DNA from 3 places in the Geodermatophilus sp. SYSU D00867 genome. Region 3 is predicted to be linked to each of the others. Evidence: riboswitches for the same ligand, from Rfam matches in the RefSeq annotation. Region 3 holds a riboswitch; each other region holds the start of a gene.

Evidence for each region. A riboswitch is a leader RNA that binds a small molecule or an ion and turns the genes downstream of it on or off. The one in region 3 is predicted to bind cyclic di-AMP.
Region 1: linked by a shared signal. The riboswitch ahead of ACI8AK_RS00395 (transglycosylase family protein) and the one ahead of ACI8AK_RS19975 (hypothetical protein) in region 3 are both predicted to bind cyclic di-AMP.
Region 2: linked by a shared signal. The riboswitch ahead of ACI8AK_RS13835 (hypothetical protein) and the one ahead of ACI8AK_RS19975 (hypothetical protein) in region 3 are both predicted to bind cyclic di-AMP.

What each region holds. Positions count from the first base shown of each region.
Region 1 is NZ_JBJGZC010000001.1:66,001-75,622, forward strand. Features, by position in the region: gene ACI8AK_RS00375 (1,4-dihydroxy-2-naphthoate polyprenyltransferase) at 1-23, opposite strand, end outside; gene menE (o-succinylbenzoate--CoA ligase) at 23-1,162, opposite strand; gene ACI8AK_RS00385 (o-succinylbenzoate synthase) at 1,204-2,163, shown strand; gene menD (2-succinyl-5-enolpyruvyl-6-hydroxy-3-cyclohexene-1-carboxylic-acid synthase) at 2,160-3,839, shown strand; cyclic di-AMP (ydaO/yuaA leader) riboswitch at 4,182-4,351, shown strand; gene ACI8AK_RS00395 (transglycosylase family protein) at 4,356-5,510, shown strand; gene ACI8AK_RS00400 (isochorismate synthase) at 5,607-6,881, opposite strand; gene ACI8AK_RS00405 (demethylmenaquinone methyltransferase) at 6,918-7,637, shown strand; gene ACI8AK_RS00410 (phosphoribosyltransferase) at 7,850-8,536, shown strand; gene ACI8AK_RS00415 (geranylgeranyl reductase family protein) at 8,577-9,622, shown strand, end outside.
Region 2 is NZ_JBJGZC010000013.1:47,608-57,229, reverse strand. Features, by position in the region: gene ACI8AK_RS13860 (PucR family transcriptional regulator) at 1-301, shown strand, start outside; gene ACI8AK_RS13855 (HAD-IC family P-type ATPase) at 409-5,025, shown strand; gene ACI8AK_RS13850 (bile acid:sodium symporter family protein) at 4,932-5,816, opposite strand; gene ACI8AK_RS13845 (protein kinase domain-containing protein) at 6,068-7,846, shown strand; gene ACI8AK_RS13840 (DNA-directed RNA polymerase subunit alpha C-terminal domain-containing protein) at 7,870-8,463, shown strand; cyclic di-AMP (ydaO/yuaA leader) riboswitch at 8,569-8,719, shown strand; gene ACI8AK_RS13835 (hypothetical protein) at 8,726-9,622, shown strand, end outside.
Region 3 is NZ_JBJGZC010000025.1:16,620-26,241, forward strand. Features, by position in the region: gene ACI8AK_RS19915 (hypothetical protein) at 1-142, opposite strand, end outside; gene ACI8AK_RS19920 (hypothetical protein) at 228-554, shown strand; gene ACI8AK_RS19925 (MmcQ/YjbR family DNA-binding protein) at 745-966, shown strand; gene ACI8AK_RS19930 (SMP-30/gluconolactonase/LRE family protein) at 1,133-2,089, shown strand; gene ACI8AK_RS19935 (alpha/beta fold hydrolase) at 2,104-2,946, opposite strand; gene ACI8AK_RS19940 (YybH family protein) at 3,044-3,430, shown strand; gene ACI8AK_RS19945 (dihydrofolate reductase family protein) at 3,492-4,019, shown strand; gene ACI8AK_RS19950 (dihydrofolate reductase family protein) at 4,016-4,600, opposite strand; gene ACI8AK_RS19955 (dihydrofolate reductase family protein) at 4,597-5,196, opposite strand; gene ACI8AK_RS19960 (YciI family protein) at 5,305-5,685, opposite strand; gene ACI8AK_RS19965 (dihydrofolate reductase family protein) at 5,913-6,476, opposite strand; RNA gene rnpB (RNase P RNA component class A) at 6,918-7,329, opposite strand; cyclic di-AMP (ydaO/yuaA leader) riboswitch at 7,455-7,612, shown strand; gene ACI8AK_RS19975 (hypothetical protein) at 7,871-8,461, shown strand; gene ACI8AK_RS19980 (PIG-L deacetylase family protein) at 8,508-9,227, opposite strand; gene ACI8AK_RS19985 (DoxX family protein) at 9,257-9,616, opposite strand.

The DNA of each region.
Region 1 (9,622 bases), on a different contig from region 3:
ACCCACTGCGCGGGGGTCGCCATCAACGGACCCCTCCACCCAGGGCGGCCGCCACGCCGCGGCGGTCGGGCTTGCCGGTGTGCAGCGTCGGCACCGACCCGATCAGGTGCAGCTCGCGCGGCGCGGACGGGCCGCCCAGCCGCTCGGCCACCCACGGCCGCAGGGCCGCGAGGTCGGGTGCGGCGCCCGGCGCCGGGACGACGGCGGCCACCACCCGCTGCCCCCACTCGTCGTCGGGCCGGCCGAAGACCACGGCGTCGGCGACGGCGGGGTGCTCGCGCAGCGCCCCCTCGACCGCCTGCGGGGCCACGTTCACCCCGCCGGTGACGACGACGTCGTCGAGCCGCCCGGCCACCGTCAGCCGCCCGTCGGGGCCGACGCTGCCGGCGTCGCGGGTGCGGAACTCCCCGCCGGCGAACGCAGCCGCGGTGCTCTCCGGGTCGCGGCGGTAGCCGAGCGCCAGCACCGGTCCGGCGATCGCGATCCCCTCGTCGTCCGCGCGCACCCGGACGCCGTCGAGCGGGACGCCGTCGTAGACGCACCCGCCCGCGGTCTCGGTCGTGCCGTAGGTGGTCACCACCGCGACGCCGGCCTCGCGGGCGCGCGCCAGCAGCCCCGGGTCGGTGGCCGCGCCACCGACGAGCACCGCGTCGAACGCGCGCAGCGCCGCCGGCTCGCGCTCCAGGTACCGGCGCAGCTGGGTGGGCACCAGCGCGGTGTACCGCCGGCCGGCGGACATCCGCGCCACCGCCGCGGCCAGGTCCTCCCCGGGCGCGGGCACGGTGGGCGCCGTGCCGCCGAGCACCGACCGCACCAGCACCTGCAGCCCGGCGATCGCCGACACCGGCAGCGCGAGCAGCCAGGCGCCCGGGCCGCCGAGCCGGTCGAGGGTCGCCGTCGCCGAGGCCCGCAGCGCCGCGGCCGGCAGCAGCACGCCGCGCGGGCCGCCGGTCGACCCGGAGGTGACGACGACGAGGTCGGCGCCGTCCTCGAGCGGCTCGTCCGGCGCGAGGACCTCCCGCGCGGCCGCCGCGGGCGGCCCGGCCGGGAGGACGGCGAGCGGCGCGGCGCCCTCCAGGCAGGCGCGGACGGCGGGCAGCACGGTGCCGAGGACGGCGTCGGGGGAGTCCGGCGCGGGGAGGACGGTCAGCTGCCGGATCACGGGTCCCGAGGGTACGTCGCGCGCGACATAGGCTTGCGGGCGTGATCACCCCCGCCGGCCTCCCCGAGGGGATCGACCGGCTGGCGGTGTGGTCGGTGCCGATGCGCACCCGCTTCCGCGGCATCGACGTCCGCGACGGCGTGCTCGTGCACGGCCCGGCCGGCTGGGGCGAGTTCTCCCCGTTCTGGGACTACGGCGTGCGGGAGAGCCGCCGCTGGTGGTCGGCCGCCGCCGAGGCCGCGCTGCAGGGCTGGCCCGCGCCGGTGCGCGACGCGGTGCCGGTCAACGCGACCGTCCCCGCGGTGGGCCCCGAGCGGGCGCACGCGATCGTGACCGCGTCGGGCTGCCGGACGGCGAAGGTGAAGGTGGCCGAGCCGGGCCAGACCGCCGGCGACGACCTCGCCCGCGTGGAGGCCGTCCGCGACGCGCTCGGCCCGTCCGGTGCGCTGCGGGTCGACGCCAACGCCGCCTGGGACGTCGACACCGCCGTCGCCCGCATCCGGGAGCTGGACCGGGTGGGTCTGGAGTACGTCGAGCAGCCCTGCGCGACGCTGGCCGAGCTCGCCGCGCTGCGCCGCCGGGTCGACGTCCGGGTCGCCGTCGACGAGGGCGTGCGCCGCGCCGACGACCCGCTGGGCGTCGACCTGCGGGAGGCCGGCGACGTCGTCGTCCTCAAGGTGCAGCCGCTCGGCGGCGTGCGGGCCGCGCTGCGCGTGGCCGAGGCGCACGGGCTGCCGTGCGTGGTCTCCTCCGCGCTGGAGTCCTCGGTGGGCATCGCCGCGGGGGTCGCGCTGGCCGCCGCGCTGCCCGAGCTGCCCTTCGCCTGCGGCCTGGCCACGGTCGCCCTCCTGGACGGCGACGTCACCGACGCCCCGCTGCTGCCGGTGGACGGCGCACTGCCGGTGACCCGGCCCGACCCCGGCCGGCTGGACGCCGTGACCGCGCCGGGCGACGTCACCGCCCGCTGGACGGAGCGGCTGGGCGCGGTGCTGGCCGCGTGAACCCCTCCACCGCGCTGGCCCGCGTGCTGGTCGACGAGCTGGTCCGCGGCGGCGTCCGCGAGGCCGTCGTCGCGCCCGGCTCCCGCTCGGCGCCGGTCGCCCTGGCGCTGGCCGCCGCCGAGCGGGCCGGCGTCCTGCGGCTGCACGTGCGCATCGACGAGCGCACGGCGTCCTTCCTCGCCCTGGGCCTGGCCCGCGCGTCCGGCCGGCCGGTGCCGGTGCTCACCACCTCCGGGACGGCGACCGCGCACCTGCACGCCGCCGTCCTCGAGGCCGACGTCAGCGGGGTGCCGCTGCTGGCGCTGACCGCCGACCGGCCGCCGGAGCTGCGCGGCACCGGCGCCAACCAGACGATCGAGCAGCCGGGCCTGTACGGCGGCGCGGTGCGCTGGGCGGCCGACGTCGGCGTGCCCGAGGCCGGCCGCGAGGCCGCGCAGAACCGCTACTGGCGCTCGGTGGTGTCCCGGGCACTGCTCGCGGCCACCGGCGTCCTGTCCGGCGACCCCGGGCCGGTGCAGTTGGACCTGCCCTTCCGCGACCCGCTGCTGCCCGAGGAGGAGCCCGGCCCGCTGGCGGGCCCGTGGGCCGGCCGGGACGGTGGCGCGCCGTGGACCGCCGGCGCGTCCGCGCCCGCCGCGGCCGCACCGATCGCCGACGGCCCGCGCACGCTCGTCGTCGCCGGGGACGGGCCCGACGCCGCCGGCCGGGCGTGGGCGGCCGGCGCCGCCGCGGCCGGCTGGCCGGTGGTCGCCGAGCCGAGTGGCGGGGCGTGGACCGACGGCGCGGTGCGCGGCGGGGCGCTGCTGCTCGGCGTGCCCGGCTGGCTGGACGCGCACCGGCCCGACCGGGTGGTCGTCGTCGGCCGGCCGACGCTGTCCCGGCCGGTGTCCGCGCTGCTGGCCGACCCGCGGGTGCGCGTGGAGACCGTGGTCGCCGGGCCGCGCTGGCCCGACGCCGGCCGCTCCGCCGCGCTGGTCACCCGCGCCGCCCCGCCGGCCGGGCCGCCCTGCGACCCCGGCTGGTCCGCCGCCTGGCGCGCGGCCGCGGACCGGGTGGGCGCCGCCGTCGACGCCGCCCTGGACGCCGCGCCCGGGCTGACCGCCGCCCGGCTGGCCCGCGACGTCGTCGCCGCGCTGCCGCCGGGGGCGCTGCTGGTGCTCGGCTCCTCCACGCCGGTGCGCGACGTCGACCGGCTCGCCGTCCCGCGCGGCGACGTCGCCGTGCTCGCCAACCGCGGCGTCGCCGGCATCGACGGCACGGTGTCCACCGCCGTCGGCGCCGCGCTGGTCCACGGCGGGCCGGCGGTGGCGCTCATGGGCGACCTGACGTTCCTGCACGACCTGCAGGGGCTGCTCACCGGCGAGGGCGAGCCGCGCCCGGACCTCACCGTGGTGGTGCCCGACAACGACGGGGGCGGGATCTTCGCCCAGCTGGAGCCCGGGCGGCCGGCGTACGCCCACGACTACCGGCGGGTGTTCGGCACGCCGCACGGGCGGGACCTGGTCGCCGTCGCGGCGTCCCTGGGGTGGGAGGCGGTGGCGGTGACCACGCCGGAGGAGCTCGCCGCCGCGCTGGCGCGCGGCGGGCCGCGGGTGGTCGTCGCCCGCACCGACCAGCGCGCGGAGGCCGACCTCGCCGTCGCCCTGCGGGAGGCCGCGGGCCGCGCGCTGGCCTGACCGGTCCGAGGAGCGCCGGAGAGGGCCCGGGCACGGCCCGGGAGCTCGTCCCAGGCCCTCGTGACGGGCCGGTCCGGCACGCGTTCCCGGTGGCCTTCGTCACGGGACCCGGCGCGGACGCGGCGGGGACGGCGCGACCCCGGCAGGGCCCGATCGTGCGCGGCGAGCAGCGGGTTCCGTTACCCGCGCGGTGGTCACGCCGACGTCACGCCGTACCCCACACGCCCCGGCCGAACCGCCGTGTGACCGCCGTCACGACGACAGTCGACATGACGACACGTAACGTTTTGGCTGCGCTCAGCGAACACAGAGCGCGGCGCCGGTCCGCCAAACCCTGCCCACCGGTCGCCCACGTCAACTCCCAGGGCAGGGGTGGGGGACCCACTCTTCCGGCGCGCGACGGCCTACGGGGGCCTGTCGGAGCGCGCCTCGGGGTGAAGCCGCGGACCGCGGCCGGGCACCGATCGCCCGAACCCGACAGCTCACCTCGCCGGCGGTGATCGGGAGATCATCACCATGCCCAAGCACCGCGCACCCCGCTACGTCCGCACCAAGAAGGTCATCGCCAAGGCCCCTGTCGCCGCCGGCGCCGCCGCCGTCGGTCTGGGCGTCCTGAGCTCGCCGGCCTCCGCCTCCACCACCCACGACTGGACCGGCGTCGCCCAGTGCGAGTCCAGTGGCAACTGGAGCATCAACACCGGCAACGGCTACTACGGCGGGCTGCAGTTCAGCCAGTCCACCTGGGCCGCCTTCGGGGGCACCGACCTCGCCCCGCGCGCCGACCTCGCCACCCCGGCCGAGCAGGTCCAGATCGCCGAGGCCGTCCTGGCCGGCCAGGGCGTCGGCGCCTGGCCGACCTGCGGCAAGTACCTGACCGACGGCACCACCGCGGCCGCCGCCGAGGCGCCGGCCGCTCCCGCCGAGCAGGCCGCCCCGGCCGCCGAGGCCCCGGCCGCTCCGGCCGAGCAGCCGGCCGCCGAGCAGGCCGCCCCGGCCGAGCAGGCCGAGGTCAGCACCGAGGAGTACACCGTCCGCTGGCGGGACACGGTGGCGAAGATCGCCGCCGCCCACGGCCAGAGCTGGCGGGAGCTCTACGAGCGCAACGTCGACGTCATCGGCGGCAACCCGAACCGGATCTACCCCGGTCAGGTGCTGGCGCTCAGCGGCTCGACCGCCGCCCCGGCCGAGGCCGCTGCGGCTCCCGCCGCCGAGGCCGCCCCGGCCCCGGTCGCCGCCGCCGGCGAGGCGGCGCCCGCCGCCACCCCGCCGATCGCCGAGGCCGCCCCGCAGGTCGCGCAGGCCTCGGTCGTCGCCGAGATCACGAACACCGCCGGCGCGATCCACGAGGCCGTGCAGGCGGCGGCGAACGCCGTCGTCAGCAACGTCCCGGGCGCCGCGGACATCACCCTCGGCGGCACGCGGGCCAGCGCGGTCGACCCGGACGGTCACCCCTCCGGCAAGGCGCTGGACTACATGGTCATGTCCGACGCCGCCCTCGGCGACGCGATCGCCCAGTACCACGTCGACCACTGGGACGAGCTCGGCGTCGAGTACGTCATCTGGCAGCAGCGCATCCTGACCTCGCCCGACGGCGCCTGGAAGGCGATGGAGGACCGCGGCGGCGCGACCGCCAACCACATGGACCACGTGCACGTGAACTACGTGGGCTGACCTCCGCCTCACCCGACGAGGGCCCCGACCGCGCGCCGCGGCCGGGGCCCTCGTCGTTCCCGGGGCAGGACGGCGGCCGGCCGGGAGCGGGCCGGCTCAGCCCTCGAGCGCGGCCTGGAAGGCGGCGAACTTCGACTGGGTCTCGGCGAGCTCGGCCGCCGGGTCGGAGCCGGCGACGATGCCGCAGCCGGCGAACAGCCGGGCCGAGCACGGGTCGTCGTCGACCAGTTGCGCGCAGCGGAGGGCCAGCCCGAACTCGCCGTCCCCGCGGGCGTCGAGCCAGCCCACCGGCCCGGCGTAGCGGCCGCGGTCCATGCCCTCCAGCTCGGCGATGACCCCGGCGGCGGCCTCGGGCGGGGTGCCGCAGACGGCGGCGGTGGGGTGCGCGGCGTCGACCAGCTCCAGCAGCCCGGCGCGGCCGCGGGCGCCCGAGCGGCGCTGGGTGCCGACGACGTCGGTGGCCAGGTGCCGCACGTTGGGCAGCGTGAGCAGCGAGGGCTGCTCCGGCACCGACAGCGCGGTGCAGAACGGGTCGAGCGCCCGCACGAGCGAGTCGACGGCGAGGGCGTGCTCGGCGCGGTCCTTGGCGCTGGCCAGCAGGCCGGCCGCGAGCCGCTCGTCCTCGGCGCCCGCGCCGCGCGGGGCGGTGCCGGCCAGCACCCGCGCCGACAGCTGCCGGCCGGTGCGGCGCAGCAGCAGCTCGGGGGTGGCGCCGAGCAGCCCGTCGACGGCGAAGGTCCAGCAGTCGGGGAAGCGGGCGGCCAGCCGGTCGAGCAGGCGGCGGGGGTCCAGCGGCACGTCGGCGGTGACCAGCAGGTCGCGCGCGAGCACCACCTTGGCGAGGTCACCGGCGCCGATGCGGCCGATCGCGGCGGACACCGCGCCGCACCACGAGGCGGGGTCGAGCGCGCCGTCGGCGTAGCGCAGCCGCCCCGGCGCGGGGGTCAGCGGCTCGCGGGCCGCCGCCAGCACGTCGCCCGGGTCGGCGTCGCCGGTCGTGGTCACCCAGGCGACGCCGTCGCGGCGGCCGACGACGACCTCGGGGACGACGAACACCGACGTCTCCCGCGCGGGGTCGAACGCGACGCTCGCGAACACGACCGGCCCGGAGCCGGGCACGCCCACCTCGTCGTCGACGGCGAGGGCGGCGCTGCGGTCGGCCCACCAGGCGGCGGCCTCGGCCAGCGCGCCGGCACCGGAGACCTCGAGGCGGTCCGCCTCGCCCCAGCCGACCAGGCCCTCGCCGCGGCGCACCCAGGACAGCGCGCCCTCGCGCGGCAGCAGCGCCAGCAGGTCGGGGGAGTCGGGCAGCGCGACCGTGGTCACGGCGGGCGCGGCGGCGTCCGGGGTGGTCACCGCCGCTGCCGTCACGTCCCCCAGCGTAGGCAGCCGGTAGCGTCGTCCGCCGTGGCAGACCGGCGAGACAGCGCACACACCGCCGGGTCGAGGGCCGGGCTGGACAAGCAGCCGCACGAGGTCGCGGCCATGTTCGACGGCGTCGCCCGCCGCTACGACCTCACCAACACCGTGCTCTCCGGCGGTCGCGACGCCGCCTGGCGGCGGGCCACCCGCGAGGCGCTGGGCGCCCGGCCGGGGGACCTCGTCCTCGACGTCGCCGCCGGCACCGCCGTCTCCACGGTGGAGCTCGCCGCCGGGGGCGTGCGCGCCGTCGCCTGCGACTTCTCCCAGGGGATGCTGCTGGCCGGCGCGGGACGGCCGGTGCCCAAGGTGGCCGGCGACGCGATGGCGCTGCCGTTCGCCGACGCGAGCGTCGACGGGCTGGTCGTCTCCTTCGGCCTGCGCAACGTGGCCGACCCCGACGTCGCGCTGCGCGAGTTCGCCCGGGTCGTCCGGCCGGGCGGGCGGCTCGTCGTCTGCGAGTTCTCCAGCCCCACCTGGAAGCCGTTCCGCACCGTCTACACCGAGTACCTCATGCGGGCGCTGCCGCGGATCGCCCGCGCGGTGAGCAGCAACCCCGACGCCTACGTCTACCTGGCCGAGTCGATCCGCGCCTGGCCCGATCAGCCGGCGCTCGCCGCCCGCATCCAGGCCGCCGGGTGGACCGACGTCGCCTGGCGCAACCTCACCGGCGGCGTCGTCGCGCTGCACCGCGCCGTCCGCCCCTGACGGGCCGCCGGCGAGGGCTCCCGCGGCACGCCCACGGGGATAGCGTCGCCGCATGACGACACCGACACCGATGCCCGAGCCGCCCGGTCCGTCGCCGTCCCCGGTCGACCCGATCTCCCCGCCGTCGCCGGCCCCGCTGCCGCAGCCGAGCCCCACCGACCCGAGCGCCCCGCCGCCGTCGGGACCCCAGCCCGTCTGACCCGGGCCGCGCGGTGGACGGCCGCCCGTACCGCGACCGGCGCGACGCCGGCCGGCAGCTCGCCGCGCGCCTGACCGACCCCGCCCGTCCCCCCGCCGTGCCGCTCGGCCCCGACGCGCTCGTCCTCGGCCTGCCCCGCGGCGGCGTCCTGGTCGCGGCCGAGGTCGCGGCGGCGCTCGGCGCGGAGCTCGACGTGGTCGCCGTCCGCAAGCTCGGCCTGCCCGAGCGGCCGGAGCTGGCCATGGGCGCGCTGGCCGCGGTGGGGGAGACCGTCGAGAGCGTCCGCAGCGAGTCCGTCCTCGCCCGCAACCCCGTCGGACCGGCCGCCGCGGACGAGGTGCGCCGCTCCGAGCTCGCCGAGCTGCGCCGGCGCCAGCTCGCCTACCGCGGCGACCGGCCGCCGCCCGCGCTCGCCGGCCGCACCGCCGTCCTCGTCGACGACGGGCTGGCCACCGGCTCCACCATGCGCGCCGCCCTCGCCGCGGTCCGCGCGGCCGGCCCCGCCGCGGTCGTCGTCGCGGTGCCCGTCGGGGCGCCCGACGTGTGCGCCGACCTGTCCGTGCTGGCCGACGAGGTCGTCTGCCCGGTCACCCCGCACCCGTTCGGCGCGGTGGGCCGCTACTACGACGACTTCGGCGAGACGTCCGACGACGAGGTGCGCGCCGCGCTCGCCGGCGGCTCCGGCGGGGGGCCCGCCTAGGCTCGGGACGACCGCAGACCGAGCACCGAGGGGGCCGCGCGTGACGAGTCCGACCGCCGGGGGCAGCGCCGACGTCGTGGTGGTCGGTGCGGGGCCGGCCGGGTCGGCCGCGGCCTGGACGCTGGCCACCGCCGGGCTCGACGTCGTCGTGCTGGAGAAGGCGCGCTTTCCGCGGGAGAAGGTCTGCGGCGACGGCCTGACCCCGCGCGCGGTGAAGGCGCTCGACGAGATGGGGATCGACGTCTCCCCGGAGGCCGGCTGGGTGCGGCACCGGGGCCTGCGGGTCTTCGGCGGCGGCCGGGTCGTCGAGGTCGACTGGCCGCAGCTGTCCTCCTGGCCCGGCTACGGGCTCATCCGGCCGCGGAAGGACCTCGACCCGATGCTCGCCGAGCACGCGGTGGCCGCCGGCGCCCGGCTCGAGCAGGAGGTCACCGTCACCGGCCCGTTGCTGGACGACGCCGGCCGGGTCGTGGGCGTGCACGCGCAGGCCGGCCCGGACAGGGAGGCGGTGACCTGGCGGGCGCCGCTGGTCGTCTCCGCGGAGGGCCTGTCCGGCCGGCTGGCCAAGGCGATCGGCCTGACCCGCCGCGAGGACCGCCCGCTCGGCGTCGCCGTCCGCCGGTACGTCGAGACGCCGCGCGGCGAGGACCCCTACCTCGACATCTCCTTCGACCTCTCCGCCGAGGGCCCCACCGCCGACTCGATGCCCGGCTACGGCTGGTCCTTCGGCATGGGCGACGGCACCGCCAACGTCGGCTTCGGCCTGCTCGACACCCGCCGCGGCGGCGAGACCGACGCCCGCACCGTGCTGCGCCGCTGGCTGGCCACCCTGCCGCCGGAGTGGCAGCTGGGCGAGGAGCACGCGGTCACCCCGCTGCGCGGCGCCGGCCTGCCGATGGCGCTCAACCGCGGGCCGGCCTACACCCGCGGCCTGCTGCTGGCCGGCGACACCGCCGGCGTGGTCAACCCGTTCAACGGCGAGGGCATCAGCTACGCGCTGGAGACCGGCCGCATGGCCGGGGAGACGGCGGCCGCGGCGCTCGCGACACCGGAGGGGCCGGCCCGCGAGGCGATGCTGCGCCGCTA
Region 2 (9,622 bases), on a different contig from region 3:
CTACGAGGACGTGCAGCTGGTGGCGCTGCTGACCACCGAGCCGACCCAGCTCGAGGAGTTCCTCGCCGGCACCCTGGGCCGGCTGGCCACCGCCGACCCCGACACCCGCGAGGCGGTGCTGACCTACGTGCGGGAGCTCGGCAACGCCTCCCGCACCGCCGAGCGGCTGTACACCCACCGCAACACCGTGCTGCGCCGGCTGGCCCGCGCCGACGAGCTGCTGCCCCGGCCGCTGGCCGAGAACGTCCTCGGCGTGGCCGCGGCGTTGGAGGTGCTGCGCTGGCGCGGCGCGGCGGACTGACGCCCGGCCGGAGCGGACCGACGCGTACCGGTCCGGGGTCGTGACGTCCGTCACTCCGAGGTGGACGATGGGCGGACAGCAGGTGTCGCGCAGGGGGGAGCCCCGGGATGAGCGTCCTCCACCGAGCCGCCACCGCCCGGCGCGCCCTGGCCGCCACGGCGCGCCTCGCGGTGACCGGCGCGCAGGTCGCCGCCGCGCCGGCCGTGCTCACCGCCGGCCTGCTCGGCGTCTCCACCCGCGCCGCGGTGCGCACGGCGGAGGACCTGACCAGCCGGGTCACCGGCCGGCCGGTCGACCTCACCGAGGCCGCCGTCTCCGGCGTCCGGGCCGCCGGCACGCTGCTCACCGGCGCCGACCCGCTGCCCACCGGCCGGCTGCGGGAGCTCGCGCGGGTCGCCGCCGGCATGTTCGAGCCCGACGGCGGGCGGCACACGCCGCGGGTGTGGGCCGACGGGGACCTGGTGCAGGTCGAGCTGCCCGAGTGCGCCCCCGGCGCGCCGCCCGACGCCGGCCGCACGCTGCGCGCGCGCCTCGAGCGGCTCGAGGGCGTGCAGTGGGCCACGGTCAACGAGGTCCTCGGCCGGGCGCTGGTCGCCGTCGACACGCGGCGGGTGGGCGTGGACGACGTCGTCGGGACGGTGCGCACGCTGCAGGACGCCGGCGACCGGCGGGACGTCCTGCGCCAGCCGGCCGACCACCCCGCCGACCTCGAGCCGCTCCTCGCGACGGCGACGGCGCTGGCGGTGGACGCCCTCGGCGTCCTGACCGCGCTCACCGCCCGGGCGCTGCCGATCCCCGCCCTGTCGCGGCACGCCACGCTCGCGGTCACGCTGGTCGACACGCAGGACTGGATCACCGAGCTGCTCGCCCGGCGGATCGGCCGGTACGGCACCCGCCTGGTCCTCGAGGGGCTCTCCGCCGTGCTGCACTCGGCCACCCAGAGCCCGGTCGTCCCGGCGCTCAACGCGGCCGCCTCCGCCCAGCAGGTGCTCGAGGTCCGGGCCCGGCGGCAGGTGTGGCGGCGCCGGGAGGAGCAGCTGTGCCGGCCCGAGCCGGACGGGACCGAGCCGGAGGACCCGGCCCCGGCCGCCCGCGCCGGGGAGCGGCCGGTGCCCCTCCCGCCCGGCGCGGTCGACCGCTACCAGGGCCGGATGGGCCCGACGACGACCGGCGCCGTGCTGGCCGTCCTCGCCCTGACCGGCCGCCCCGGCCGCGCCGCCGACCTGGTCAAGGCGCTCACGCCCAGGGCCGCGCTGGCGGGCCGCGAGTCCTTCGCCGCCACCCTCGACTGGCTGCTGTGCCGCGCGGGTGTGCTGCCCCTGGACGGCACGGCCTACCGCCGGCTCGACCGCGTCGACTGCGTGGTGGTCGACGGGGCGACCCTGTGCACCGGCCCGCCGGTCGTCCTGGAGGCCACCGCCGAGGCCGACGGGTGGGACACCGCCGCCGTGTGGACGGCGGCGGCGCGGCTGCTGGCCGACGGCGACGGCGCGGGCGGCACCCGGCTCGGCCCGCCGCGGGGAGCGCCGGACGCGCCGGGGGCGGCGCTGCGCACGCTGTACGCCGGGCGCCGGCGGGTGGGCACCGTCCTGGTCGCCCCCGAGCTCGACCCGCACGCCGAGGCGCTGCTGACCGCCGCCGCCGGCACCGGCGCACGCCTGGTGCTCACCGCGCACGCCGGCAGCCGGGAGATCGCCGGCGTCGCCGGGGAGATCGCGCCCGCGGACGAGCCGCTGGCCGGCGTCGTCCGCCGGCTGCAGGCCGACGGGCACGGGGTGCTGCTGGTCTCCTCCGCCGACGCGGCCGCGCTGCTGGCCGCCGACGTCGCGGTGGCCCCCGTGCGGCCCGACCGGGCGCCGGCCTGGGCGGCGGACCTGGTGACCGGGACCGGCCTGGCCGACGCCTGCCGGGTGGTGCGGGCCGTGACCGACGCGCGGCGGCTGGCCCGCCGGTCGGTGCAGAGCGCGGTCACCGGCAACGTGCTGGGCGGGCTGCTGGCCGCCGTCGGCTCGGCCCGCGGCGGGCAGCGGCGGGCGACGACCCCGGGCAAGTCCGCGACGCTGTGGACGATGCTCGACGGCACCGTGACGGCGGTCCGCGCCGCCCGCCGGCCCCCGCCGCCCCCGTCGGTGCACACGCCGTGGCACGCCCTCGACCCCGACGACGTCCTGCGCCGGCTGGCGGACCTGCCCCGGGACGGCGACGCCCCGCCCGGCCCGCTGACCCGCGCGTGGCGGCGGGTGGGCGGCACGGCCGTGGTCCGGGTGCCCGTCCGGTTCGGCCGCACCGTCGCCGCGGAGCTCGCCGACCCGCTCACCCCCGTCCTGGGCGCCGGCGCCGGCGCCACCGCCGTGCTGGGCGAGACCGCGGACGCGTTCCTGGTCGGCGGGGTCACGGTCGGCAACGCGCTGCTCGGCGCGGCGCAGCGGATGCGCGCGGAGACGGCGCTGGCCTCGCTGCTGCTGCAGCAGGACGCCCGCGTCCGCCGGGAGGCCGACGGCGGTGAGGAGGAGGTGCCGTCGAGCGCGCTGCGGGTGGGTGACGTGGTCCTCGTCGGCTCCGGTGACGTGGTGACCGCCGACGCGCGGCTGCTGGCCGCCGAGGACCTCGAGGCCGACGAGTCCAGCCTCACCGGCGAGTCCCTCGCGGTGGCCAAGTCGGTGGCCCCGACGCCGGGCGCCGAGGTGCCCGACCGGCGCTGCATGCTCTTCGACGGCACGACCGTCGTGGCCGGCACCGGCCGCGCGGTCGTCGTCGCCGTCGGCCCGGCCACCCAGGCGGGCCGGGCGGCGCGGGCGGCCGGGCGCGGGGCGCCGCCGGCCGGCGTCCAGGCCCGGCTGGCCGAGCTCACCCGCTCGGTGCTGCCGCTGACGCTGGCCGGCGGCGGGACCGTCGCCGCCCTCGGCGTGCTGTGGCGGCGGCCGCTGCGCGAGGCGGTCAGCTCCGGGGTCGCGGTCGCCGTCGCGGCCGTCCCCGAGGGGCTGCCGCTGGTCGCGACCGTCGCCCAGCAGGCGGCGGCCCGGCGGCTGTCGCGGGACGGGGTGGTGGTGCGCAGCGCCCGGGTGCTGGAGGCGCTCGGCCGGGTGGACACCGTCTGCTTCGACAAGACCGGCACGCTGACCGAGAACCGGCTGCGGGTGGCCCGGCTGCTGCCCCTCGGGGACGGTCCGGACGACGGCGAGGACGGCCTGCTGCGCCTGGCCGCGGCCGGGATCGGCGCCGGCGACACCGACGCGCACGAGACCGACCGCGCCGTCGACGCCGCCGCCACCGACCGCGGCATGGCCGGCGGCGGCGAGCCGGAGGCCTCGGTGCCCTTCGCCACCGGCCGCGGGTTCTCGGCGGCGCTGCGCTCGGGCCGGCTGGTGGTCAAGGGCGCGCCGGAGGTCGTGCTGCGGCTGTGCACCGACCCGGGCGACGCCGCGGACCGGGTGCGGGAGCTGGCCTGCGACGGGCTGCGGGTGCTCGCCGTCGCCGACCGCGCGGTGGACGGCCGGCCCGACGACCTCGAGGCGGCGGCGACCGGGCTGACCCTGCGCGGCCTGGTGGGCCTGGCCGACACCGTCCGCGGCTCGTCGGCCGCGGCGGTCGAGCAGCTGACCGCGGCAGGCGTCCGGGTGCTCGTGGCCACCGGCGACCACCCGGAGACCGCCGCCGCGATCGCCGCCGAGGCCGGGGTCCCCGACGCCGGCCGGGTGGTCACCGGCGCGCAGCTGGCGCGGGCGTCGGAGTCCGAGCGGACCGCGCTGGTGCGCGAGGCGGCGGTGTTCGCCCGGCTGACGCCGGAGCAGAAGGTGCTGCTCGTCGGCGCCCTGCGCCGCGCCGGCGCCACGCTGGCCATGACCGGCGACGGCATCAACGACGCCGCCGCGATCCGGCTGGCCGACGTCGGGGTCGGGGTGGCCGGCGCCGAGTCGCCCGCCGCCCGCAGCGCCGCCGACCTCGTGATCACCGACCGGGACCTGACCCGGCTGGTCGACGCCGTCGCCGAGGGCCGCGCGCTGTGGTCCCGCGTCCGGGACGCCGTCGCCATCCTCGTCGGGGGCAACGCCGGCGAGGTCGCGTTCACCGTGCTCGGCTCCGCGCTGGGCGGCCGCGCGCCGCTGGGCACCCGGCAGCTGCTGCTGGTCAACCTGCTCACCGACATGTTCCCGGCGCTGGCCGTCGCCGTGGCCCGCCCGCGGGCGGCCGCCCCGGCCGCGGACGGCGGGCCGCTGGCCGGCCACCCGCTCGCCCCGGTGCTGCTCGCCGGCCCGTACCGCGGCTTCGCCGACGCGGTGCGCCGCCTGGTCGCCGTCCGCGGGGTGGCCACCGCCGCCGGCGCGACCGGCGCGTGGGCCACCGGCCGCGTCACCGGCCTGCGCCGGCGGGCCAGCACGATGGGGCTCGCCGCGCTGATCGCCACCCAGCTCGGGCAGACCGCCTGGGCCGGGCGGCGCAGCCCGCTGGTGCTGGCCACCGCGGCCGGGTCGCTGGTTGCCCTGGCCGCGGTCGTGCAGACCCCCGGGCTCAGCCGGTTCTTCGGCTGCACCCCGCTGGACCCGCTGTCCTGGCTGGTCGTCCTCGGCTGGGCCGCGGCCGGCACCGCCGGCGCGGAGGTCGTCCCGGCCCTGGCCCGCCGGTGGCCGGGTCAGGACGCGACGCGCTCCGGCGCGCCCGACCGGGAGGACCGGGTCATCGCCCAGCCGGCCAGCGCGGCCACCGGGAACATCAGCACCCCGTAGACCGCCGCCGGGACGGCCAGCTCCACGCTGCCGAGGACGCTGATCGCCACCGTGATCGCCAGCGTGCTGTTGTGCACGCCGATCTCGAAGGCGCAGGCGACCGCCTGCCGGTGGCCGACGCCGAGCGCGCGCGGCACGGCGAACCCGGCCAGCAGGCTGAGCGCGCAGAAGGCGAGCGCGACCAGCCCGACCTCGCGCAGGTACCCGGCCACGTCCTCCCGCTCGGCCACCACGGTCCCGGCGATCACCAGGGCGAGCACGACCGCGGACAGCACCCGCACCGGCCGGTCCATCCGCTCGGCGAACGCCGGCGCCGCCCGCCGCACCAGCATGCCGAGCGCCACCGGCACCAGCACGATCGCGAACACCTGCACGGTCTTGCCGAACTGCAGGCCGATCGACCCGGCGCCGGGCGGGTCGAAGACGGTCACGGCGAGGTTGGTCACCAGCGGCAGCGTCACGACGGCGAGCAGCGAGTTGACCGCCGTCAGCGAGACGTTGAGCGCGACGTCGCCACGGAACAGGTGGCTGAACAGGTTCGCCGTCGTCCCGCCGGGCGAGGCGGCCAGCAGCACCATCCCCACCGCCAGCACGGGCTCCAGGCCGGTGGCCACCACGAGGCCGAAGCACAGGGCCGGCAGGACCAGCAGCTGCAGGCCGAGGGCGACGACGGCGGCGCGCGGCCGGCGGGTGACCCGCGCGAAGTCGTCGACGGTGAGCGACAGCCCCAGCCCGAACATGATCACGGCCAGGGCGGCGGGCAGGGCGACGGTGCTGAGGGCCGAGTCCACGGGCGACCTCCGGAACGGCCGCGGCCCCGTCGCCGCGGATCGCCCGGATCCTGGCGGACCGGAGTCCGGCCGCGCGAGCACCGGCACGCGTCCGGGGGAGCCGCCGTGGGCGGTCCGGTGGTTGACGGGGCGTCCGGGCGGGAACCCACCCGGGGTCGCCCACCCGGCAGGGGGAGCGGCCGCGCAGCTCCCGGTGGGGGCCGGAGGAGGCGGGGCGCACCCGCCCGCGTCGGACGGGACGGAGTCGGGCAGTGACCACGGTGCAGCGGGGGAGCCGGACCCTGGGGGACCGCTACGAGCTGCAGGAGGTCATCGCCACCGGCGGCATGGGCCAGGTCTGGCGGGGCCGGGACCACCTGCTCGCCCGGCCGGTCGCGGTCAAGGTGCTGCGCAGCGAGTACGCCGACGACCCGACCTTCCTCGCCCGCTTCCGCAACGAGGCCCGGCACGCGGCGGCGCTCACCCACCCCAACATCGCCACCGTCCTGGACTACGGCGAGGGCACCGACGACGCCACCGGCGAGCACCTGGCCTACCTGGTGATGGAGCTGGTCGAGGGGGCGCCGCTGTCCACCCTCATCGAGACCGAGGGCCCGCTGGACCCCGGTGCCGCCCTCTCGGTGCTGCGCCAGGCCGCGGCCGCCCTCGCCGAGGCGCACCGCGGTGGCGTCGTCCACCGCGACGTCAAGCCCTCGAACATCCTCGTGCGGCCCGACGGGCGGGTGAAGCTCACCGACTTCGGCATCGCCTGGTCGGCCGAGTGCGTGCCGCTCACCCAGACCGGCCAGGTCATCGGCACCGCGCAGTACATGTCCCCGGAGCAGGCCGCCGGCGAGCGGGTCGGCCCGGCCAGCGACGTCTACGCCCTCGGCCTGGTCGGCTACGAGTCGCTGACCGGCCACGCCGCCTTCACCGGCACCAACCCGGTCACCGTCGCGCTCAAGCAGGTCCGCGAGCAGCCCGAGCCGCTGCCCGACGACCTGCCGCCCGACGTCAAGGAGCTCATCGGTGCCGCGCTGACCAAGGACCCCGGCGCCCGCCTGCCCGACGGCGCCGCCTTCCTGGCCGCGGTCGAGGAGGCCCTGGACCCCCGGGCCGCCCCCGTGCCGCCCACCCGCCCGGTGGCGGCCGCCGCCCCCGTCCCCGGGCCGGTCCCGGAGCCCGCGCCGGTCCCCGGGCCGGAGCCGCGCCGGCGCCGGCGGGCGCTGGTCCTGCTGCCGCTGCTGCTGGTCGCGCTCGTCGTCGGCGGCGTGCTGTTCACCACGACCCGCGCCGGTGACGTGCCGGTGGCCGACGCCGCCGAGACGCAGCAGGCCGGGATCGTGCTGCGGGCCGCGGACTTCCTCGGCCGCCCGGTGGCCGAGGTCACCGACGACCTGACCGCCCTCGGTCTCACCGTCGGCCAGCGCGGCGAGCAGACCCCGGACGCGGCTCCCGGCACCGTCGTCGGCCTGGACCCGGTGGACGTGGAGCTGGCCGCCGGCGACCGGGTGCAGGTGGTCGCCGCCGTCGCACCCGACACCGCGGTGCCCGAGCCCGAGGCGCCCGCCGCCGGGCCCGGCCCGTCCGGTGGGTCCGCGCCGGAGGCCCCCGCGGCGACGCCGGAGGCGCCCGCCGCGGACAGCAGCACCCCCGGGACCCCGACGCCGGAGGCCCCGGGCCCGGAGGCCACCACCCCCGAGGTCACGACCCCCGAGGTCACGACCCCCGAGGTCACGACCCCCGAGGCGCCCGCTCCCGAGGCGACCACGGCGGAGAGCCCCGGGTCCGCGGGCACGGCGCCAGAGAGCACGCCCGAGGCCCCGGAGAGCACCCCGTCCGGCAGCACGACGCCGGAACCGCCGGCGCCGGCGACCGGGACGCCCGGGGACACCGCCCCGCCGGCGACGGGGGAGTCCCCGGCCCCGGACGCGGGGACGACGTCGACCGGTGGGGCGCCGGCGACCTCCCCGGCCCCGGACGCCGGCGCCGGCGGGACCGTCCCGCCGGAACCGGCCTGGGACGGCTCCCCGGCGGGACCGTCCCGGTGAACCCGGGGCTAGGGTCCGACGCCATGTCGACGAGGTCGCGGGTCGAGCCGACGGGGAGCGTCCGGGAGCTGGGTCTGCCCGCGCGGGCGGTGGGCGCGCTGACCCGCGCCGGGATCACCACCGTCGAGCAGCTGTCCGCGCTGACCCGCCGCGAGCTGGCCGCCGTCCCCGGGCTGGGACCGGCGATGGTGGCCGCCGTCCGCGCGGTCGTCCCCGAGCCCGTGGCGGTGGGGCTATGGCCGCTGCCCGACGAGGACGACGCGCCGCCGTCCCCGGCGATCCCGTCGTTCGACTCGTTGCGCGCCCCGCGCCGCCGGACCGCGTTCGACGTCCTCGTGCCCGAGGAGGACCCGGGGGAGCCCGCCGGTCCGTCGGTGGTGGCGCCGTCGGACGGGGCCTCCGGCGGGACGCCGGAGGAGGACGAGGAGCCGACCCCCGCCGGGCCGCCCCCCTCCGCCGCGCCGGCCGCCCCGGCGCCGCGGCCGGCCGAGTGGGCCGACCTCGCCGCCCTCGGCGCGCGCGGCGTCCGGGCCGCCGCGGTCCTGCCCTGGCGGGTGACCGGGTGGTGGCTGCGCCTGCCGCTGCGCGTCGTCGGGCGGCTGCGCACCCGCCCCTGACCGGCGTGTGGTCCCCGCCACGGAACGCGGCCGCGGTTTGTCACGGACGGGTAACGGCCGTTACCGTGGCCGAGGCCGTCCGGCCCCGTCCCCGCCAGGGGACCCGGGCGGTCGCCGCCGAGTCGCCCCCTGGGCGAGCCGGGGACCCACCGCAGTACTGGGGTGAATCCCGCACCGGACCCGTGCGTCCGGGCGGGTAGGGCTGCTTCCCGCCCGAACCCGTCAGCTAACTCGGCAGGCGGCTGACGGGAGACCTGCACCCATGCCCTCGAGCACCACCCCCGGCCGCCCCGGCGCGTCCGCAGACCGTTCCGACCGCCGCCGCCCGCCGGCCGCGCACCGCCGTCCGGGCCTGTACCTGGGCGTCGCCGCCGCCGGCGCGGTCCTGGTCAACGTCCTGGTCGGCCCGCAGCCGGCCGCCACCGCCGAGGCCGGGACGGCGAGCGGGTCGGTCGCCGTCGCCGAGGCGCTGGGGCTGTCGGCGCAGTCCGGCCCGGTGACCGCCACCGCCCCGCCGGACCTGGCGCCGCTCGAGGACCTCGCCGCCACCCGCAGCTCGCGGGAGGCCGCCGAGACCGCGGCCCAGCAGTCGCAGGCCGCCGCCGACCAGGCCACCGTCGACCGGCAGCGGGCCGAGGCCGAGGCCGCCGCCCGCGCCGCCGCGGAGGCCGCCGCAGCCGCCGCGGCCGCCGAGGCCGCCGCCGCGGCGGAGGCCGCCGCAGCCGCCGAGGCCGCCGAGGCCGCCGAGGCCGAGGAGGAGGCCGGCCCGGCGGAGACCGCGGGCACCACCGTCGTCTCGGCCGTCGCCCGCATCACCAACAGCACCGGTCCGGTCGAGCCGCAGGTGCAGGCCGCCGCGGACGCCGTCGTCAGCAACGTGCCGGGGGCGGACGCGATCACCCTGGGCGGCACCCGCGCCAGCGCGGCCGACCCGGGCGGCCACCCCTCCGGCAGGGCGCTGGACTACATGGTCATGACCGACGCCGCCCTCGGCGACGCGATCGTCGCCTACCACCGCGCGCACTGGGACGAGCTCGGCGTCGACTACCTGATCTGGGAGCAGCGGATGCTGTCCTCGCCGAACGGGTCGTGGCAGACGATGGAGGACCGCGGCGGCACGACGGCCAACCACTTCGACCACGTGCACGTCAACTACCTC
Region 3 (9,622 bases):
CACCCCAGGTGCCGCCGCCGTCGGTCACCACGGTCCCGGCGGACGCCCGTCCCCGGGGGTGGAACACGCGCGCGCCGCGCACCGCCGTCCCGAGGGCGAGCGCGGACGCGGTGACGGTGCGGGGCAGGGCGAGCAGGTCCACGCCGCCCGGCTACCCCGCGTGCCCCGGGTGGACGCCCGCGTCGCGGGAGGACCCCGGTCACGCCCGGCGGGGCTACCGTCACCCCGTGGGCGTCGTCCTCCGGGGCCTGCGCCAGGCGCTGGCCGCGGTGCTGCTCGCGGCGGCCGTGGCTCTGGCCGTCGCGGGGCTGTGGAGCCTGCTCGGGGACGGCAGCTTCCTGTCGCGGTTCGCGCTGGTCCTGCTCGTGCTGGCCGGCCTCATCGGGCTGACCAGCGGCGCGGTGTTCACCCGGGCCCACGAGTACGAGCACGGCCGGCGGCCCGACGTCGACGACCACGGCTCCCCCGGTGGGGTCCTGACCGGCGTGGGCGTCTTCCTGTTCGTGTCCCTGCCGCTGTTCGCCGCCGGCGCCGTGCTGCTCACCGTCGCCTGAGCACGGCGGACGAGGCCGAGGACACGGGTCCGTGCGACGCTCGGGCACGGCTGTCCTCGACGGCCGTCCCGGGACGACGACGCCCGCCCGGGTCCGACCCGGCGGTCGAGGAGGAGCCGGACGGCATGGACGGCGTGCGGCTGCTCGAGGTCGCGATGGAGTCCGCCGCTCGGCTCCCGGCGAACCACTCGTGACGCTGACGTGCGAGCCCGAGCCCAGCCGGGCGCTGCAGCAGCGGTACGAGGAGCTCGTCCCCGGCCACCCCGTGGACGAGCGGCACCGGCTGACCATCCGTGCCGGTGACGCGGTGACGCGGGACCTCGTCGAGGAGCTGGTGCGCAACTCGTACGAACTGGTCGTGGAGGGACTGCCCAGGGCCAGGCGCCCGGGCCCGTCACACGGCGAGCCGTGAGACGCCGGGACCAGGACGGGACGGGTCCCTCGTCCGCCGTACCCACCGTCGCCTGAGCGCGGCCTCCGTACGGAGGCGTTGGGCCCTGTCCCGCCCGCCGCGGGCGGGGCACCGTTGACCGGGCGGGGGACGACCGTGCGACCGACGACGCCCACCGGAGGCTGCCGTGCCGACGACGCGGAGGACGACCGGCTCCCTGCGAGCGGCGGTGCTGGTGACCGGCGTGGTCGCCCTGACCGTCACCACCGTCCCGCCCGCGGCGGCGTCCTGGCCGGAGGTGATCGTCCTGCCGGGCGCCACCTCGGCCGAGGGCATCGCGGCGGGTGCAGGGGACACGTTCTACGCGGGCGACCTGTTCGCCGGCGACGTCTTCCGCGGCGACCTCGAGGCGGGCACCGCCGAGCTGTTCATCGACGCACCGGAGGGCCGGTGGGCGGTCGGCATGGACGCCGACCTGCGGCACGGCCTGCTCTACGTCGCCGGCGGCGGCACCGGCCAGGCGTACGTGTACGACCTGCACTCCGGGGAGACGGTCGCGGAGTACCAGTTCGCGCCGCCGTCGCCGGCGCCCCCGGCGGCCTTCACCACGCTGGTCAACGACGTCGTCGTCACCCCGGCGGGCGCGTGGTTCACCGACAGCCGGCGTGCCGTGCTGTACCACGTGCCGATCGACGCCTCCGGGCGGCCGGGGCCGTTCCGCACGCTCCCGCTGCACGGGCCGGCGGCCGACACCGCCGGCGAGATCAACCTCAACGGCATCGACGCCGCGCGCCACGGCGGCACGCTGGTCGTCGCGCACTCGACCAACGGCGAGCTGTACACGGTGGACCCCGCCACGGGCGACAGCGCGGTCGTCGCCGGGGTGAGCGTGCCGTCCGTGGACGGCATCGAGCTGCACCGCGACTCGCTGTGGGCGGTGCAGAACACGAACCGGGTGAGCGAGGTCCGGCTGAGCCCGGACCTGGCGTCCGGGTCCGTCGTGGAGGTCGTCACCAGCGACCTCTTCCAGACCCCGGCGACCGCCATCCGGCACGAGGGACGGCTCGCCGTCGTCAACGCCAAGTTCGACACCGGCATCCCGCCGACCGCGTCGCAGTACGAGGTGGTGCTCGTCCACGACTGACCCCTCCGGGAGGGTCAGGGCGTCCCAGCGGGAGGGTCGTCGAACCGGGCGAGCACCATCGGCAGCAGCCAGTCCAGGCGGTCGAGCACGCCGCTGCCCGGCGGCATGAAGTGGGTGGTCCCCGGCAGGATCGCCAGGCGCGCCCGCGAGAGACCGGCCAGGTCGCCCATCGCGCCGCCGCCGAGGAGGCGGAAGAGCTCGACCGCGGACTCGGCCAGGACGGCATCGGCGTCCCCGGCGACGACCAGGGTCGGCGCGGTGATCCCCCGGATGTCCTCGGCCGGCCAGTCGAAGGGGGTCTCGTCGAGCGTCTTCAGCTTCTGGACGAGGACCGGGAAGTGGCCGGGGTCCGGGGCGGTGGCCCGGTAGGCCTCCTCCAGCGGCGACCCGGCGAACACCTCCGGGGTGATGGTCGGGATCATCTCGAGCAGTTCCGGCTGCGTCCCCCTGCTCGAGTGCGACGCCGAGACGACCACCAGCGTGCGGACCACCTCCGGGTGACGGACGGCCACCTGCAGCGCCGCGGCGCCGCCCATGCTGTAGCCCAGGACGTCAGCCCGCTCGATGCCGAGGTGCGCGAGGAGGCCCGCGGCGTCGTCGGCCAGGCCCTCGTAGGTGATCGGCCGGTCCACGTCCGCCGTCCGGCCGTGGGCCTGCAGGTCCGGGACGACGACCTCCCGGGTGGTGGCCAGGGCGCCCACCAGCGGTCCGAGGTCACCGGCCGACATGTACGCGCCGTGCAGGAGGAGGACCGGGCCGCCCGCCGGCTCCCCCGTGGGCCCGTGGACCTCGTAGTACATGCGCAGCCTGCCGACCGGCGCGTACCCGGTCCTCGTCGCGGTGGCGGTGTCGGTCACGGGGCCCTCCTCGGCGGTCCGGGGCCAGGCGATCGTCGCGCGACCGGCACGGCGGCGGGAACCCCCGCGGGCCCGGCGGACGTGACAGCGTGGCCGGGTGGACCGCGCCGGCGTGATGCAGTGGGTGGCCGGGTACGAGCGCGCGTGGCGGGAGGGGGACGTGGCCGCGGTCGCCCGGCTGTTCACCGACGACGCGCGGTACCGGCGCTCCCCCTACGAGCCGTCGGAGGTCGGCCACGCGGCGATCCGGGCGTTCTGGCGGGAGGACGAGGGCCGGACGTTCACGGTGGCCGCGGAGCCGGTCGCCGTCGAGGGGCGCGACGCGGTGGTGCGGCTGGAGGTGCGGTACGGCGCCCCGGCGCCGCAGGAGTACCGGGACCTGTGGGTGCTGCGCTTCGCCGACGACGGCCGGGTCGAGGACTTCGAGGAGTGGGCGTACTGGCCCGGCAGGTCCTACACCGCAGAGGCCGACACGGCCGGCTGAGGGGCCGCGCGGCGGATCCGCGCCTGGGACCGCGAGCGGTCGCGCCCTACGCTCGTCCGGCATGGCGACGGTCTTCGCCGGGATGGCGGCCAGCCTGGACGGCTTCATCCAGTCGAGGTCCGGGGACCTCGCGTGGCTCAACGACGCCATGGCCCCGGGTGAGGACTACGGCTTCGCGGAGACCGAGGCCCGCACCGGGGCCTACGTCGTCGGCGCGAACACGTACCGGGAGATGGGCACCGCCGGTGTCGGTGGCGTGCCGACCTGGGTGGTCACCCACGACGCCGACCTGCCGACCGGCCGGAACACGCACGCGTACGCCGGCGACCTGACCCGGCTGATCGACACCGTGCGGTCCCGGATCGACCCCGGCAGGGACATCTGCGTCTTCGGCGGCGGGCGGCTGGTCACCCAGCTCCTGCAGCTCGGGCTCGTCGACGAGCTGGGCGTCTCCGTCGTCCCCGTCGTCCTCGGGGACGGCGTGCCCTTCTTCGGCACGATGACGGCGAGCACCAGGCTCCGGCTGATCGAGTGCCGCCCCTTCCCCTCGGGGATCGTGCTGCTCAACTACCGGGTGGTGCGGCCCTAACCGGTGTCCCCGCCGTGCAGGGTGGGCCGGTAGACGAGCTCCTGGATGCGGCCGTCGAACGTCCGGCTCCCGAGCAGCTCGAGGTCGAAGTCGGCCGCGCCCGCGAAGACCGGCGCCGTCCCGGTCCGGCCGGTGATCACCGGGAAGACCGTCACCTGGACGCGGTCGACCAGGCCGGCGGCCATCAGCGCCCGGTTCACCGACAGGCTGCCGTGCGAGCGCAGCGGCACGTCGGACTCCTCCTTGAGCCGGGCGACGACGTCGACGGCGTCCCCGTGCTCGAGGGTCGCGTCGGGCCAGTCGAGGGGACCCTGCAGCGTCGTCGACACGACCGTCGTCGGCATGGTCCGCATCCGGGTGTTCAGCGGGTCGGTGACCTGGGCCGGGTCCAGGAACCGCACGAACTCCCGGAAGGTGGTGGCCCCGAGGACCAGCCGCTGCTCCGCGCGGTACTGCGCGAGGCGGTGGTCGAGGAACTCCGGGCCCTGCTTGCTCCAGTAGCCGCCCCAGTCGCCGTCCTCGCCGTAGGAGCCGAAGCCGTCGAGGGTGCAGAAGACGTCGAAGGTGTAGGTGGCGGTCACGATGCCCTCCCCGGGTGCGGCCGGCCGGCTGCCGGCCGCCGGACGGCGTAGCGCAGCAGGACGACACCGTTGCCGAACCGCCGGTTCTCCACCAGCTCCAGGTCGATCGGCTCGTCGGCGGTCTCGAACAGCCGTCGACCGCGGCCGACGACGACGGGGTTGACGTAGAGCCGGTACTCGTCGACCAGGTCCAGCCGGCGGAAGGTCTCGGCCAGGTCGACCCCGCCGAGCGTCATGTCGCCGCCGGGCTGCTGCTTCAGTGCGCGGATCTCGTCGGGGTCCACCTCTGCCCGCAGCGAGGCGTTGGGGCCGACCTCCCGCAGCGTGCGGGAGAACACGATCTTCGGCACCGCCCGCCAGATACCGGCGAACTCGCGCATCGTCGGCGGGGCGTCCGGGTCCTGGTCGGCGGTCGGCCAGTACGCCTCCATGAGCTCGTAGGTGACCCGGCCCTCGAGGAAGGCGCTCTTGGTCGCGAGCTCCTCGTTGAAGTGCCCGTGCAGCTCCTCGTCGACGCGGTGCCAGCCCAGGTCGTGGTCCGGCCCCTCGAAGTAGCCGTCCAGCGACAGCATCATGTGCACGACGATCTTCCGCATCCGTCCTCCTGGTCTCCGGCCCGGTCCGGGAGCTCGGACCGGCGGACGGGGACGAAGTCATCGGTCCCGCCTCCCGGGAGCCGCCCCGGGGGACACGGCGGCGCGACCTCACACCGCCGGGCGCTGTGCCGGTACCTCCTGGAAGGCGCGGACCTCGATCCGCGCGCCGAGCGCCCGGGACGCCTTCGCCGCCCAGGAGACGGCCGCCGCCCGGTCCGGCGCCTCGACGACCCAGAAGCCGCCGAGGTACTCCGGCGCCTGCGTGTACGGCCCGTCGGTGAGGGCGAGGTCGTCCCCGGTGTGGTCGACGGTGACCGCGGTCGACGGCGGGTGCAGCCCACCGGCGAAGACCAGCGCGCCGGACGCCGCCAGCTCCTCCAGGAAGGCGCCGGCCGCCGCCAGGGCGGCCTCCAGCTCGGCGGGGTCCATCGTGGCCATCGTCGGTTCCTCGGCCGAGTCGTGCGGCATGGACAGCAGGTACTGCGTCACGGGTCCTCCCGGGTGGTCGCCGCGGCCCGTCCGGCCGCTCCACGAGAGGGACCCCGGTCGCCGCATCGACTCATCGGTCGGGTCCCGTCGGTGGGGTCGCCTGGCGGCGACACACCGGCAGCCACCCGCGACCGGGCCCGGACGACCGGACGCCGTCGACCCGGTCGTGCGCGGATCGGCGGAGGGGGACGACGGACGAGTCGGCCTGCCGATCCGGGGCCGGCTGTTCAGCGCCTGGTCTCGTACCTGGTCAGGAGCACGCCGCCGGGGAACGTCCGGGTCTCCACCAGGTCCAGGTCCACCCGGTCGTCCAGGGCCGGGAAGAACGGCGTGCCGCCGCCCACCAGGACCGGGTGGGTGACGAGCGCGTACTCGTCGATCAGCCCGGCCCGCATGGCCGCCGCGGCGAGGGTGGCGCCGCCGACGTCCATGGGACCGCCGTCCCCGGCCTTGAGCCGGGTGATCTCGGTGACGGCGTCGCCGGTGACCAGGCGGGCGTTCCCGTCGACCGCGCTGGCCGTCGAGGAGAACACCACCTTCGGCATGTCCCGCCAGCGGCGGGCGTACTCGATCTGCGCCGGTGTGGCGCCGGGCTGCTGGTCGGCGGTCGGCCAGTGGGAGCTCATCGTCTCCCACAGTCTGCGCCCGTACAGCGCCAGGCCCGTGGCCCCCACCCGGTCGGACCACCACTGGAACAGCTCGTCGCTCGGCACGCTCCAGCCGAGGTCGTCGCCGGGCGCGGCGACGTAGCCGTCCAGGCTCAGGTTCATGGCGAAGGTCAGTCTCCGCATCGCGTGGCCTCCCGTGGGTCGGTGTTCGGCGTACGGACCGACACGGCGCGGAGAACTGACCGGTCGGACCACACCGAGGGCCGGTCGACCACCGCGCCGAGCGGATGCCGCGTACGAGGAGGGACGACGACCGGCACAGCGCCCCGTGGGACGGGTCGCCGCCTCGTCGTCCGGCCGCTCGACGTCCACGCCGCCGGGTCGCAGGGGCCGCGTGACGCGAGCCGGATCATCCCGGAGCCGATCGTGGTCAGCACCCGCAGCCGGGAAGAGGGCGAGCCGACCTCGGCCGACGATCGCCGTGACCGACCGACGTCAGCCACCTCTGGCCCGGCTCCGGCGACCGGCCGAGGGCCGCCGCCGACCCCGTTCCCGGCCGAGCGGCGGACCCCGCGCGGACCGGCGCCGCGCCCTGACCGCAGACCCGCAGGTCACGGCGGGCGACGGACGAGTCGGCCTGTACGCCGGGTTCTGTCCTCGGGCGCCTCGCGGCCTCCCGATGGGCGGTCATCCATCTAGGCCCGCCGTTGCCGGCGGGCTCGAGCGGTCCACCCGCAGGCTCGGGCGGGCAGCCCTCGAACGCCTGCGCAGGACGGTGTCCGGTCGCCCGGCCACCGCCCCTTCTCGACCTTGCTCCGGGTGGGGTTTACCGAGCCGCACCGGTCACCCGGTGCGCTGGTGGTCTCTTACACCACCGTTTCACCCTCACCAGCAGCGGACTGCTGGCGGTCTGTTCTCTGTGGCACTGTCCCGCGGGTCACCCCGGGTCGCCGTTAGCGACCACCCTGCCCTGTGGAGCCCGGACGTTCCTCGGCGACGGGGTCTCCCCCGCCGACGCGACCGCCCGGCCGACTCGTCCGTCGTGCCGACCAGTCTACGGACCCCCTCAGCGGAACTGCTCAGTCCGCGCTGCGGGCTCCCGCGGACGCTCCTACGGTGGCTCCGTCCGGCCGGTCGTCACGTCCTCCACCGGGGGAACCGAGCCGGGTGCCGCCGAGTCGCGGCCACCGCGGTGGCCGTGAGCCGGGGACCCACCGCACCACCGGGGTGAGTCCCACCTCCCGGACCCGGGAGGGGGTAGGGCGCAGTTCCCCGCCCGAACCCGTCAGCTGACCCGGTAGGCGGCCACGGGAGAACGGAGAACCACCACGGGGTGCGCCGACGGCGCCTGCCCCGGCGTGCCCCGCACTCTGCGACGAGCGCCGCGACCCGCCCACCTCCGCCGGTCGCCGCGCCTCCACGGACCGGAAACGACCGGCCTCGCGTCGGCCTGCCCTCCAGCAGCCGCCCGCCGCCCGGCCGCGTCCCGGCCCGTCCCGCAGGTCCCCCCACGCGACGGGTGACCGCCGAGCCACGGACGGCGCCACGCGGAACCGACGTCAGGAGCTCTCCTCGTCATGCCCTCGAACAGCAAGCGCACGATCCGCCGGACCCTCACGGCCGGCGCCCTCGCCGTCGCCTTCGGCCTCAGCGGCCAGTCGGTGGCCCAGGCCGACTGGGACGGCCCCCGCCGGGACGGGTCGAACGGCTGGTCCCAGGACCGGGGAGGAGCCGCGGCGCCCGCGCCCGCGGCCCCCGCCGCCCCCGCGGCCGCACCGGCAGCCGCCCCCGCCGCCCCCGCGGCGGTGTCCACGAACCTCACCGGCGCGCCGACCGCCTCCTCGACCTCCTACAGCGCCTGGGCGGCGCACGTCCGCCCCGTCGTCGCCGAGGTCGTGCAGCAGTGCGGGGTGTCCACCGTGCTCACCCGCCCCGGGCACTCCCCCACCCAGCAGCTCGCCGCGGACTTCATGGTCTACGCCGACTCCGCCAAGGGGAACGCCGTGGCCCAGTACGTCATCGACAACGCCGCGCGCATGGGCGTCGACTACGTCATCTGGAAGCAGCGGATCTTCGTGATCGGGAGCTCCGGCTGGCGGGCGATGGAGGACCGCGGGTCCCCCACCGCCAACCACATGGACCACGTCCACGTGAGCTTCAACCCCTGACCGGCCCGGACGCGGCCCCGGGCGCACCCCGGGGCCGCGTCCGGCCTCAGCCGGCGTACAGCGCGAAGCCGGCCACCCGCCGGCCGTCGACGACCGGGGTCGCCGTGTCGACCTGTCGCCGGGCCTGCTCCTCGACCGGGTCGGCCGACAGCGCCTGCAGGTAGCGGCGGTGCTCGGCCAGCGAGGCCACCGCCCGGTCGACGACGTCGGTCACGTCGACGGTGTGCGTGACCCCCACCGGCGTGGAGACGGCGGTCCAGCGCACCCCGCGCCAGGGCTCCGGGTCGGCGAGCTCGGCGAAGATCCACTCGTTGGCCGCGTCGCCGACGGCGTCGACCACCGCCCGGCCCAGCACCCGGTGGTCGGCGCTGTTCCAGTAGCCGAGCGGGGCGCCCGGCGGCGTCCACGTGTCGCCGAAGTGCAGCGTGACCACGAGGTCGGGGCGGTGCCGCCGGATCGCCGCCGCGACCGCCCGCCGCAGGTCCAGCCCCTCGGTCAGCCGCCCGTCGGGGTGGCCGAGGAACTCGACCATCGACACGCCGACCACCGCGGCCGCGGCCCGCTGCTCGCGCTCGCGCAGCGGCCCGGCGGCCTCCGGCGGCAGCCCGGCGATGCCGGCCTCGCCGCTGGTGGCCATCACGTACCGGACGTCGCGCCCGGCCGCCGTCCACGCCGCGACGGCGGCCGCGCAGCCGTACTCCACGTCGTCGGGGTGGGCGACGACGACCAGGGCGCGCTGCCAGTCCTCGGGGAACGCCTCCGTCATGCGGGCAGTCTGCCCGCGGCCGCTGACGCTCAGCGCCCTCGGGCCACCCGCAGCGCCGCGGCGATCATCGGCGCCTGCAGCGGCAGCCGGACCACCGCCGCGGCCAGCATCGCCGGCCGCCCGCGCGCCACGCGGAGGTGGTGCAGGTGGGCCGGCACGAACGACGCCAGGAGCGCGGCCGCGGCCCGTCCCCCGGCCCGGCGGCTCGCCGGCGCGGCCAGCAGCGCGGCGGTGCCGACCTCGGCGACCCCGCTGACGAGCACCCAGGCGCGGGCGTCGCCGAGCTCGGGCGGCACCAGCCACTCGAACGTCCGCGGCCGCACCAGGTGCAGCACGCCGGAGCCGCCGAGGGCGGCGGCCAGCCAGGTCGCCGGGGCGGGGAGTCGCACGCACCG